Regions from separate parts of the Rhizobium sp. HT1-10 genome, predicted to be linked through region 2. Evidence: riboswitches for the same ligand, from Rfam matches in the RefSeq annotation. Region 2 holds a riboswitch; each other region holds the start of a gene.
What was found. A riboswitch is a leader RNA that binds a small molecule or an ion and turns the genes downstream of it on or off. The one in region 2 is predicted to bind cobalamin.
Positions count from the first base shown of each region.

Region 1: it holds a riboswitch for cobalamin, as region 2 does, so the genes downstream of both, cobU (bifunctional adenosylcobinamide kinase/adenosylcobinamide-phosphate guanylyltransferase) here and bluB (5,6-dimethylbenzimidazole synthase) in region 2, are expected to answer to the same signal.
Region 3: it holds a riboswitch for cobalamin, as region 2 does, so the genes downstream of both, VH564_RS07995 (ABC transporter substrate-binding protein) here and bluB (5,6-dimethylbenzimidazole synthase) in region 2, are expected to answer to the same signal.

Region 1 is NZ_JBCEBQ010000003.1:588,836-593,043, forward strand. It holds gene VH564_RS11400 (chloride channel protein) at 1-1,387, opposite strand, end outside; cobalamin riboswitch at 1,554-1,945, shown strand; gene cobU (bifunctional adenosylcobinamide kinase/adenosylcobinamide-phosphate guanylyltransferase) at 2,097-2,621, shown strand; gene cobW (cobalamin biosynthesis protein CobW) at 2,625-3,671, shown strand; gene cobN (cobaltochelatase subunit CobN) at 3,910-4,208, shown strand, end outside.
Region 2 is NZ_JBCEBQ010000005.1:148,133-152,340, forward strand. It holds gene VH564_RS15125 (DUF1003 domain-containing protein) at 1-350, opposite strand, end outside; gene VH564_RS15130 (TolB family protein) at 538-1,368, shown strand; cobalamin riboswitch at 1,406-1,608, shown strand; gene bluB (5,6-dimethylbenzimidazole synthase) at 1,651-2,340, shown strand; gene VH564_RS15140 (DUF2865 domain-containing protein) at 2,347-3,483, opposite strand; gene VH564_RS15145 (acyl-homoserine-lactone synthase) at 3,623-4,208, opposite strand, start outside.
Region 3 is NZ_JBCEBQ010000002.1:607,608-611,815, reverse strand. It holds gene VH564_RS08000 (ABC transporter substrate-binding protein) at 1-957, opposite strand, end outside; cobalamin riboswitch at 1,462-1,689, shown strand; gene VH564_RS07995 (ABC transporter substrate-binding protein) at 1,866-2,882, shown strand; gene VH564_RS07990 (FecCD family ABC transporter permease) at 2,879-3,922, shown strand; gene VH564_RS07985 (ABC transporter ATP-binding protein) at 3,919-4,208, shown strand, end outside.

The DNA of each region.
Region 1 (4,208 bases), on a different contig from region 2:
GCGCGACGGTCAGGTTGCGGATCCAGCCGACATCGTGGGCGCTGCGGATGCTCTCGCCGCGCAGGTGAAAGCGCCAGGTGGCAAAGGAGTAGCCGAAGGTGGTGCGCACCACCAGCGACGAGGTTATGACGGCGGCAAGCACCAGCGCGGTGATTGGAAAGTCACCTGTTATCTCCAAAGCCAGAAACGTCATCGTCAGCGGGCCGCCGATGACGGCGACGGCGAGCGAACTCATGCCGACCACGGCATAGATAATTGGCGTCAGGGTCGCGTGGTCGAAATAGGGTGCGGAATAGGCGAAGATCTTGCCGAGTAGTGCGCCCATGAACAGCGAGGCGAAGAACAGGCCGCCGCGGAAGCCGGAACCGATCGAAACCGCCGATGCCAGCGCTTTCAGCAGCAATATGCCCATGAGGGCAGGTATTGCGACATCGCGGCCGAGATTGAGATGCAGCGCTCCATGACCGGCCGACAGAACCTGGGGCGAGACCAGCGCCAGCAGTCCGATCACGATGCCGCCGAGGGCCGGACGGACGTATTGCGGGATGGCACTCTTGCGCGCCAGCTCCTCGATGAAGGAGACGCCCTGCATGAGAATGATACCGCAGCCGGCGCAAACGGCACCGAGCAGCAGGGCCGGAATGTAGTCGGCCGGCACGACGCTGCCGAAATCGCCGATGTCGATCATCACGTCGTTGCCGGCCAGAAGCCGGGCGACCAGGGTCGCGACAAGGGCCGAGACGACGACCGGCGTCAGGGTGACGATGGTGTAGCTGCCGATGATCAGCTCAAAGGCGTAGAAGGCGCCGGTCAGCGGCGCGCTGAAGGCGGCGGCAATGGCTCCGGCCGCGCCGCAGCCGACCAGCGTGCGAAGGTCGCCGCGGCGCAGCTGCAGTTTCAACCCGAGCTTCGAGGCTATGCCCGCCGCGATCTGCGTATAGCCGGCTTCGAGCCCCACCGACGCGCCAAAGCCGTTGGAAATAAGGTTCTGGATCGACACCAGGATACTGTCGGTCAGCGACAGCCGGCCGCCATGCAGGGCATTGGCTTCGATCGGGTCGATCATCGGCTTCTTGCGGGTCTTCGACAGAATGAACAGCATGAGCCCGAGCAGCACGCCGCCGGCAATCGGGGCCAGCAACAGCAGCAGCTTGTTGTCGATGACCGCGCTGCTCAGCCGGCCATCGTCGCCCACACCGTAGATCAGCATGTGCATCTGGCGGGAGATCAGGCTCATTGCGGTGACGGCCAGACCCGAGGTGATGCCGACGAAGGCTCCGGCAATCACCAGGCCGACTTCGCTCTGTCGCAGGATCGCTCGCATCCGTCCGGCGTCGAACAGTGTTCTGAGCGTGCCGAAGCGGGGTGAATGAAATCGTTGAAGCATGGCGATACGCATGAAAGAGGACGGGTTGCTGATCTCGGACGTCTTTACACCGGCAATTGCGACGAAAAGACCGACGCCGGGAAGGATTCCTGCGTCGTACGGGCATATATGTGGCAGAAACCAAAATCGTCGATCAGTTGACTTGGATAAGGCGACGTCCTAATCCTTGTCTTTCATAACGGAAGGTTCCTGCGCCGCGACAGCGGTATGGGATCAAAAGGGAATGTGACCGGGCGGACCCATCCAGGGCGCTCTTATCACAGCCGACCCCGCGACTGTAGAACGGTCAGGGTCTTTCGTCCGGTGTTCGGGCGCGACGGGGGATGTCCTGCAATGGTGCGGGCGGCCCTTTCGCCGAAGACAGCGGAAAAGCCACTGGCGTGGCAGCATGATCTACCGGGGTGGGACGCCTCCTTAGCTACGAATCGTCCGCCTTTTCATGTTGATCTGCCGGGAAGGCGAGAAAGATCCGTGGCCTCCGACCGGGACGATGCAAGTCGTTCCGGTCGGAGCGCCGCAACCGTGAGCCAGGAGACCTGCCATCCGTGCCGGGCGAAAAGCCCAACCCGGGGACGTCGTCCCGATGCCAGCACGGAGGTTGTCATGGCTGAACAGTTGTTTTCGCGCGTCCATTCGACGCGTTCCATCGATCCGACCGGCTGCCTGTTCGCAGCCTCGCGCACAACCGCGTGAGGATCGGATAAGCCTGATGACATCCCCATCCCATGGCACCGCCTTCGTGATCGGCGGCGCGCGTTCCGGAAAATCAACCTTTGCCGAATCCCTCGTCACCGGCTCCGGCCTCGATCGTCATTACATCGCCACCGGCCGCGCCTGGGATGCGGAGATGACGGATCGTATCCAGAAGCATCGCGCCGATCGCGGCGAGGGCTGGACGACCCACGAGGAACCGCTCGATCTGGTCGGCACGCTCGAAGCTGTCGACGCGCCCGGCCGCGCCATCCTGGTCGATTGCCTGACGCTCTGGGTCACCAACCTGATGATGGAGGAGCGCGACATGGCTGCCGCCTTCGCGTCCCTCACCCAATTCCTGCCCAGCGCCCGGGCGCGCCTGGTCTTCGTCTCCAACGAGGTCGGCCTCGGCATCGTGCCGGAAAACCGCATGGCGCGCGATTTCCGCGACCACGCCGGCCGTCTCCACCAAATGATCGCAGCCGCTGCCACCGACGTCTATTTCGTCGCCGCCGGGCTGCCGCTGAAAATGAAAGGCTGAACCATGCAACAGAAAATCCCCGCCACGGTCATCACCGGCTTCCTCGGCGCCGGCAAGACCACCATCATCCGCAACCTGCTGCAGAATGCCGGCGGCAAGCGCATCGCGCTCATCATCAACGAGTTCGGCGATCTCGGCGTCGATGGCGACGTGCTCAAGGATTGTGGTGCCGAGAACTGCTCGGCCGACGACATCATCGAGCTCACCAACGGCTGCATCTGCTGCACCGTCGCCGACGATTTCATCCCGACCATGACCCAGCTGCTCGCCCGCTCGCCGCGCCCGGACCACATCGTCATCGAGACCTCGGGGCTGGCATTGCCGCAGCCGCTGGTCGCCGCCTTCAACTGGCCTGACATCCGCACCCAGGTGACCGTCGACGGCGTGATCACCGTCGTCGACAGCGTGGCCGTCGCTGCCGGCCGGTTTGCCGACGACCACGACGCGGTCAACGCGGCGCGGGCCGAGGATGCCTCGCTCGACCACGACAACCCGATCGAGGAGCTGTTCGAGGACCAGCTGACCTGCGCCGACCTGATCGTGCTTAACAAGACCGACCTGCTCGATGCCGCCGGCATTGCCGCCGTCAGGGCGGAAGTCCTGTCGCGGACCGAGCGCAAGCCGGCGATGATCGAGGCGCGCAACGGTGAGGTCTCGGCCACCGTGCTGCTCGGTCTCGGCATCGGCACCGAGGACGATGTCGGCAACCGCCTTTCCCATCACGAGATCGAACATGCCGACGGGACGCCGCATGACCATGACGAGTTCGACAGTTTCATCCTCGACCTCGGACCGATCGCCGAGCCGGTCACCTTCATCGAGCGGCTGAAGGCGGTGATCGGCCGCCACGACGTGTTGCGGCTCAAGGGCTTCGTCGATGTGCCGGGCAAGCCGATGCGTCTGCAATTGCAGGCGGTGGACAGCCGCGTCGACCATTATTTCGACCGCGCCTGGGCGCCGGGCGAGGTGCGGGCCACCCGGCTGGTGGTGATCGGGCTGCACGACATGGACCATGCGGCTGTGCGCGGCGCCATCGAGGCGCTGGTCTGATGGTGCTGCGTCGCGGCTTACCCCCCTCTGTCACCTGCGGTGACATCTCCCCCACAAGGGGGGAGATCGGGAGGCTGCGGCTGATACTTTCTCGTCCAAATGAGCCTATTGCAGGCGGTGGTCTTCGTGTGAGCAGAGAGGCCGCCCCAGCCAATCTCCCCCCTTGTGGGGGAGATGTCACCGGAGGTGACAGAGGGGGGTGCCGCCCCACCCGAAATACCATCCAGGGAGATACCGCATGCATCTCCTCCTAGCCCAGAAAGGCTCGATATCCGACGGCGACGAGGCGATCGATCTCGGCCAGACGCCGGGCGACATCCTTTTTTTGTCGGCGGCCGATACCGAGCTTGCCGCCATCGCTGCCGCCCATGGTCAGCAGCAGGGGCCGCATTCGCTGCGGCTGGCGAGCCTCATCAGCATGAAACATCCGATGTCGGTCGACACCTATGTCGAGCGCACCGCCCGCCACGCCAAGATGATCATCGTCCGGGCGCTCGGCGGCGCCAGCTACTTTCAATATGCGCTGGAAGCGCTGCA
Region 2 (4,208 bases):
GACATCATGATGATCGGGGCCTGGATGGCAGCGATCATCGAGAGGATCAGGTTGAGGAAGATGAAGGGATAGGGATCAAAGGCGCCTGATGCGAGGATGAAGGTGTTGAGCGCAGTCCAGGCCACCAGGAAGGTCAGGAAGGAAATGATGAAAGACCACGAGCCGCCGATGCGGGCAATGCTGTCGGCGACGCGCTCGCCGAGCGAGGCATTGGCCGAGAATGCAGCGTTGACGTCGGTCGAGATGACCTTTCGTTCATGGGCCCGCTTCAGCACACGCTTCTCGATGGCACCAAGATCCTCGGGGGGCTTGTCGAAATGGGACTGGATCAAATGCGGAAAATTGGGCATGCGTCGCTCCGGTTCTGTCTGGCTCCACTATTCGGTTGAAGCAGGCAATTGCAACGGCAAAACAGCGCAGCCGGCAGCGTCTCACGCATTCGCGCTCCGGCCTGCGGTTGCCGTCAGGTGGCGGCCCCGTTAAAACAAGCCTGCCGCCGGCAATTGAGGGCGGCAGGAATTGGAAAGCGGGTGAGGCATGCGCAGTTCGATCGAGATATTCAACATTGCCACGAAACAGTCACGGGTGGTCTGGCAAACGGATCGCCTCGTCGAGGCGCCCAATTTCTCTCCGGACGGGCGCTACCTGCTGGTGAATGACGAGGGGCTGCTTTACCGCCTGTCGCTCGACGGCAAGGCCGATGTCGAACAGGTGGAAACGGATTTTGCCACGCGCTGCAACAACGACCACGGCATATCGCCGGATGGTTCGATGATTGCGCTCTGCGACAAGGTCCAGTTCGGAAAATCCTGCATCTATCTCGTACCGGCGGAAGGCGGCACACCGCGTCGGGTCACGGCCAATCTGCCCTCCTACTGGCATGGTTGGTCGCCGGACGGACGGCGGCTCAGCTATTGCGGCATTCGCGGCGATCTCTTCGATATCTACACGATATCGGTTGACGGCGGCGAGGAGACGCGGCTCACCCATGGCGAAGGCCGCAACGACGGCCCGGACTGGTCCGCCGATGGCCAGTGGATCTATTTCAATTCGAGCCGCAGCGGCCGTATGCAGATCTGGCGCGTCCGGCCTGACGGCACCGATCTTCAGCAATTGACCGATGACGAATTCGGCAACTGGTTTCCGCATCCTTCGCCATCAGGCGACAAGGTCGTCCTGCTGTCCTACGACGGCGACGTCTTCGATCACCCCCGCGATCTGCCTGTGCGGCTGCGGCTGATGGATATGGATGGCGGCAACATCACCACGCTGTTCGAACTGTTCGGCGGTCAGGGGACGATCAACGTGCCCAGCTGGGCGCCTGATGGCGATGAATTTGCCTATGTCCGCTACGAAGCCGAGGTCTGAGTTCATCCCGATCGGCTTGCCTTCGTTCGGTAGATCACGCATATCACTGCCATCAGGTGCCCGCGAGAGCGGGAGAATCGGGAAGCCGGCGAAAACCCGGCGCGTGCCCAACGCTGTATGGCGGATGGCGATGCATGGGGGCGGTTGCCCCCAGATCGATGTCACTGGTCGCCAGACCGGGAAGGCAGCATCGACCAGACGACGCCGAGCCAGAAGACCGGCCTGATGCGATAGACTTGCCCGCGCGGACGGCGGGCGGTTGGCATTGTTGGGGAGAAAACGATGCAATCCGAAGCGAAGGACGATCTCGTCCGGGAGCAAGCCTTTTCCGTTGCCGAGCGCAACGTCATATACCACGCCATCGAAACCCGGCGCGACGTGCGCGACCAGTTCCTGCCGGACCCCTTGCCTGACGATCTGATCGCGCGTCTCCTCGGTGCCGCCCATCATGCGCCTTCGGTCGGCTTCATGCAGCCCTGGAATTTCATCCTGGTGCGCGACGCTACCCTTCGGCAACGCGCCTTCGAAGCCTTCGAGCGCGCCAATGAAGAGGCGGCACTGCAGTTCGACGGCGCCCGCCAGGACAGCTACAGGGCGCTGAAGCTCGAAGGCATCCGCAAGGCGCCGCTCAGCATCTGCATCACCTGCGATCCGGATCGGGCCGGACCGGTCGTGCTCGGTCGGACGCATAACCCGAGGATGGACGCCTATTCGACCGTCTGCGCCGTGCAGAATCTCTGGCTAGCGGCGCGGGCTGAGGGCGTCGGTGTCGGCTGGGTCAGCATCTTCCACGATGCCGACCTCCGCGCCTTGCTTGGTATCCCAGAGCGCATCGAGATCATCGCCTGGCTTTGTCTGGGCTTCGTCGACCAACTCTACGGGGAACCGGAACTCGCCGTCAGAGGCTGGCGCCAGCGCCTGCCGCTTCAGGATTTGATTTTCCAGGATGGCTGGGGTCAGCAGCGGCGCTGACGGTCGCTACTGTTCCGGCTGCAGCCTTGGGCCGGCGGGGCGGTCCAGGTCGAGCTTGTGCTGATCCGACGACAGAAAGGCCGGACCGACCTGTCGCGCCTTGTCTGTTGCCGGGTCATAGGGGCGATCGACCGGCGGAGCGTCGCTTTTGGAAGGGGCGGGTGCGGCGGCCGGAGGCGTTGCTTTCGGGCCGATGGTGGTGATCGAGCCGGCGGCAGGGGCCTCTGATCGGCCGCTCATGGCGTTCTGGCGCCGCATTTCCTCATAGTAAGCCGGCAAATTGCATGTGCAGCTGGTCTTCTCGTTCGGCGGCCTTTTGCGATAGGCGAAGGCATAGGGCATGGCGCTGTAGGGCGCTCCGGAGGAGGCCGAGATCATCGCCGACGTCTCCTGGTTCGGCAGCTGGTGGAAGAACAGCTCGGTCTTGACGCCCGGGCACATCTTGGCGCAGGTCTCGCCGTCCCGCGGGAAGTCGCTCGCTGTCGCATTGGGTGTCATCGGAAAGAAACCACCGTCGCAGGTGCGCACACAAACGGTACGCACATTGCTGCCGGCATAGGATTGACCGACGGCGTAGCTCTGGCCCGGTGATAGCGGCGGCTCGGCGCCGGTCGAGGGGCCGCCGCTGCGGTCGAGTGTGGTAACGCCGGATGAACCTGGGCCGGGCGCTGCATCCAGCGGCGGCGGTCGGTTGCTGATGATGGTGTCGCCTTGGCTGCTGTCGGGTTCGTCACAGCCATTGGCGGTGAGGGCGCTGGCGAGCCGTTGGCGCTCGCCGTCGCTTGAATTTCCGCCCTTTTGCAACTGGTCGCGCTTGGCAATGAGGTCGTCGAGATTCTGCTGCATCCGCCGCAGCGTATCCTCGATCCGCCCGCAGGTGCCGTCATCGTCGCCGTTGATGATGACCATGCTGCCGGAGGAGCACTCGTTGTCCTCCAGGTCGTTTTCGACCTTGCGGATCTCGGAACTCTGTTCGGCAACGGCGCTGCGATATTGCCGAAGCTGCGTGCCGGTGCCGATTGTCTCGGTGAGATCGGCCATCCGGCCGCGCAGGTCGTCGCAGATTTCGTTCGTCTGGGCAGCCAGCGGCGCCGTCATCGAAAGCCACGTGCCGATCGCGAAGAATGAATGTTTCCAGCCCACCGTGACGCCTCTGGCCTGCCCTGCTTGAATGCGCCGCGACGCTCGGGAAGCGTGCGGCGAGTCACCCTATAGCACAAGCCAGCCATTTGACGCCGCGCGACTTGCGCCAGCCCTGCGACCCAGCGACTGGCGCGATTGGTCATGCGGCGCGGGCAAGCGCCACCGTCGTCTCCGGCGGCAGCACGGTTCCGTCGATCTCGGCCACGGCCTTCATCCGCTGCAAGAGCCCCTGGTTGACCTCCCAGGAGACGGCGACGGCATGAACCGAACCGATCTTCTGCGGCTCGCCGATGCGTTCCCCGGGGCAACCCATCCGGCGAAACATGCGCTCCAGGAAGACGTCGGTGACGGTGACGATATGGGTCAGTCCGGACGACAGGCCGAGTTCGCCGACGCCGCACATCAATTCGGCGGCCGCCACCGTCACCTGGTTGGAGGCCCGGTCCTGCGAGATCTCCGGGTCGATACAGAAGCGGCTGGATTCCCAGACGGTGGCGCTGCGGATTTGCGGTCGGTGACCGAGCAGGATCGGAAAGGTGTCGTCCAGCATGTTCGGCCCGAGCGTCGGCAGCAGCCGCAGTGCGCCGCGTAGTTTTCCCGTCTCATCCGAATAAGACATCACATAGATCGGGTTGGACAGGTCGTACTGGTCGATTTCCCAGTTGCCGTCGACTAGGACCTCCCATTTGAGCAGATCGTGGAAGACGCGCTTGCGCAGCCGGAAC
Region 3 (4,208 bases), on a different contig from region 2:
CAGCGCAGCCGCGATATCCGCCTCGAGCGAGGTTACCGCGAAGGGCAATGACAAAACGCTGCCAAAAGAGATCGCCGCAGCAACAGTTGCGCCCGCAAAGACTTCGCGTCCCTCCGTGTGGGACTTCAACAGCAGCCGCATGGGGAGCTTGCGCAGATCGCCGGCATCCTCGGACGCCGATACCCAAAGAAGCAGATCCGCTTCGAGGACGGCAAGGTCCTCGGGCGAGAGCTTCTGATAGAACCCGCCTGGGCCGATAAGACCCATCGCTGCGGGGGGCAGCTGGAATCCCAGTTCCGCCAGAAAATGGCCGCGGGTGTCGGAAGGCGCGAACAGGCCGGTCTCGCCGCCCTCGTGGTAGGCGGCGGTGGCCGTACGTCCGGCCCAATCGGGATGTCGCTGGCGGACAGTGGCAATCGTCTGGCGCGTCCTGGCGATCAGTTCGGCGGCAAGCCGATCCTTGCCGACGGCGCGCCCGATCAGCAATGTCATTTCATCCCAGGGCAGGCCATAGGTGGAAACGCCCTTCGGCTGCATCAGCACCGGCGCAATGCGCGACAGTCCGGCATATTCCGCTTCCGTAATCCCGGAACTGATGGCGACGATGAGGTCCGGCTTGAGGGTGGCGATGAGCTCGAGGCTGACAGCGCCTTTGATGAGCCGCGGATGGGCGTCTTTCAGATAGGGTTGCGCCCACGGCCAGACGCCCGACGGCTGATCGCCGTACCAATCGCGAATGGCAAGGGGAACGACCTCGAGGGCGAGCAATGTATCCTGCGTGGTGTAGCCGAGCGAGACGACGCGCTGCGCAGGTTTCGGCAGGACGGCCACGCCATAGTCACACTCAAACCGCAGGGGCTCATCCGCAGCGATGGCGGGCATTTTCAGGGCCGCAAGGGCCGCGGTTGCGGTCATACCGCAGAGAATGTCGCGTCGGCTGAAAAATGAAAAAGGCAAAGTCTGCATTCCCGTCTTGTTGTCGCAGCCGCAAGAAGCTTAGCCGGCGTGGCCTATCGCGTTGCGCGCGGAAAGACGTCCGACCGGCGGCTTAAGTTCGTGAAGGTGGCAGCGATCAGGCAAAAGCGTGTGGCGTGATGATGCATGGAAGCGCCCTCGAATATCATCCAACGATCGGGACAAATAAGTGGAGTATTTCACTCCTGTATTTTGTATGCCGCTTGGAAGTCAACCGCCCGAAGTGATTTTAGCGATCTTTCGCACGCGGCTTTCAACGGCTATGCAGCCAAAGCCGCATTCCTCACCGAGCGACTTGACAGGCAACCTGAAATACGTTTGTAACGTTATAACATTTTATATCGATGATACGGAAAGACGGATTCACCCTTTATGCAAACTTGCGCACCTCCTTTGGAAAGGCACCGCTGCACCGCCGTGAGCGCATGCAACCCTAGTTTCAGCGGCGCGTCCGCAACGCACGGCCTTGACCCGGATCGCAGGGCTGTCATAGATGACAATGACGGTTCCCTTAGGATGACTCCAAGGGGATTAATAGGGAACACGGTGCGGGCAACCCAAAAGGGACCAAGACCGTGACTGCCCCCGCAACTGTAAGCGGATTGCCGCTCATCCTCGGGCTCAAGGGCCATGCCACTGCGAAGGTTTCGCGGGAAGGCAGATGGGAAGCAGACATCCGCAAGTCAGGAGACCTGCCGTCAAGCACCATCCAATCACCCGGGCGGGGATGCCCGGAAAGGAACAGATATGACCCATCTTACCCTTCGCCATGCCTTGGCACGCATCCGTCTCGATTGGATTTTCCGTCGTTAGTCCCGGCGTGACCTAGTTTCCACGTCGCCACCAGCGGCGCGGTGACGCTCGCCATTCCCCCAAATCGAGACATGATCATGCGCCATTTTCTGACCAGCATCACGCTTGCCTGCGGCTTCCTTGTCGCCGCCGCTCCCGGCCATGCCGCAACGGCCTATCCGTTGTCTATCAACAATTGTGGCCAGCAGGTCACCTTCACCAAGGCTCCGTCGCGGATCGTGTCGATCGGCCAGGGCATGACGGAAATCCTCCTCTCGCTCGGTCTTGCCGACAAGATTGCCGGCACGGCGGTCTGGGTCGGCCCGGTGCTGCCGCAATATGCGGAGGCAAACAGCCATATCAAACGCCTCGCCGACAACGATCCGAGCTTCGAGTCGGTTGTCGGTCAACAGCCCGATCTCGTCGCGGCGGAATTTGAATGGCATGTCGGCCCGCAGGGATCCGTCGGCCGGCGGGAGCAGTTCTCCGATCTCGGCATCAACAGCTACATCTCGCCGGCCGATTGCGTCGCCAAGGTCAATGCCGGTGGCGGAGACGGCGTTCGCAGGGAGATGTTCACGATGGACCTGATCTACCAGGAAATCAGCCAACTCTCTGACATTTTCGATATCAAAGAGCGCGGCGATGCCTTGATCGCCGACCTTCGCAAGCGTGAAGCGACCGCCGTCGCTTCCATAGAAGGTCCATCGGCCCGGAACCTGCCCGTCGTCTTCTGGTACTCCAGCAAGGACGTTCGCGGCGACGCCTTCATCGCCGGCAAGAACAGCGCGCCGGCCTACATCATGAAGACGCTGGATGCCCGAAACGTCGTCACGACGGAAGAAGAATGGCCGCTTGTCGGTTGGGAGACGATCGCTGAGGCCAATCCGGCCGTTATCGTCATCGCGACAATGGACCGCCGCCGCTATGCCGCCGACGATCCGAAGGTAAAGCTCGACTTCCTTGAGAGCGACCCGGTCACAAGCCAGATGGATGCCGTCAAGAACAAGCGCTTCGTCCTGATGGACGCCCAGTCGATGAACCCGACGATCCGGACGATCGACGGCATCGAGGTCCTCGCCAAGGGGATCAAGTCCTTCGGCCCAACCCAGTGAACGCGGCGGCAGGCGAGAGATATGGTCGGTGGTGGGCCCTCTCCGTGCTCGCCACAACCGCGATCCTGCTGCTCGGCCTGGCGATCAGCCTGGCGGTGTCGATCGGCGAAATATCGATCCCGCTGCTGACGACGGCGGAGGCGGTGTCGAACCGCCTCTTCGGCACGGCCTTCGACATCAGCCGCATCCACCAGGGCATCGTCTGGGACTATCGTCTCAGCCGGGCGCTGGTGGCGGCCAGCGCCGGCGCGTCCCTGGCGCTCTGCGGCACGATCCTGCAAGCGCTTTTGCGCAATCCGCTGGCCGAACCCTATGTGCTCGGCATCTCGGCCGGCGCCTCGACGGGCGCGGTCTGCATCACGATCCTCGGCGTCGGCTACGGCGTGCTCGGCCTTTCCAGCGGCGCCTTCATCGGGGCGGTCGTCGCTTTCGGGCTGGTCGGCATTCTTGCAGTCAGTGCCGGCGGCTCAGGCGACCGCATCATTCTCTGTGGCGTTGCCGCATCGCAGCTATTCAATGCCCTGACTTCCTACATCGTCACCACATCGGCCAATGCCGAACAGGCCCGGGGCGTGCTCTTCTGGCTGCTCGGTTCGTTCAGCGGCGTGCGCTGGCCGGACGTCTATCTCTCGGTACCGGTGACGCTGGCGGGCTTCGTCATCTGTCTTTGTCACGTCCGGGCGCTGGACGCCTTCGTGTTCGGTGTCGACGCGGCGACTTCGCTCGGCATTGCCGTCCGGCGCGTGCAGATCGTCCTGCTCGGCACCACCGCCTTGATGACCGCAAGCGTGGTCAGCATGGTCGGCTCCATCGGCTTCGTCGGGCTTGTCATTCCCCATGCTGCCCGCTTTCTCGTCGGGCCGTCGCACGGGCGCCTGCTGCCGGCAACGGCGCTGGGAGGCGCGATCTTCATGGTCGCGGCCGACATCGTCTCGCGCATCATCATTCCGCAACAGATCTTGCCGATCGGCGTGGTCACAGCGCTTTTCGGCGCCCCGGCCTTTGCGATCATCCTCTATCGCGTTCGGAGGAACTCATGAGCATTGCGGTCGATCAGGTATCGTTTTCCGCCGGCAATACACTGATCATTGACGGCATCAGCCTTGACGTGTCGCGCGGAAAGGTTCTGGGACTGCTTGGGCCGAACGGATCGGGGAAATCGAGCCTGCTGCGGCTGATCTGCCGGTTGCGCAAGGCGAGCAGCGGCATCATACGGTTGGGCGACCAGGACGTCGCCGCGCTGTCGAGGGCCGAGCTTGCCCGCCGCGTCGGGTTCGTCGAGCAGCAATCGACGACCGAAACCCAGTTGACCGTGGCCGACGTCGT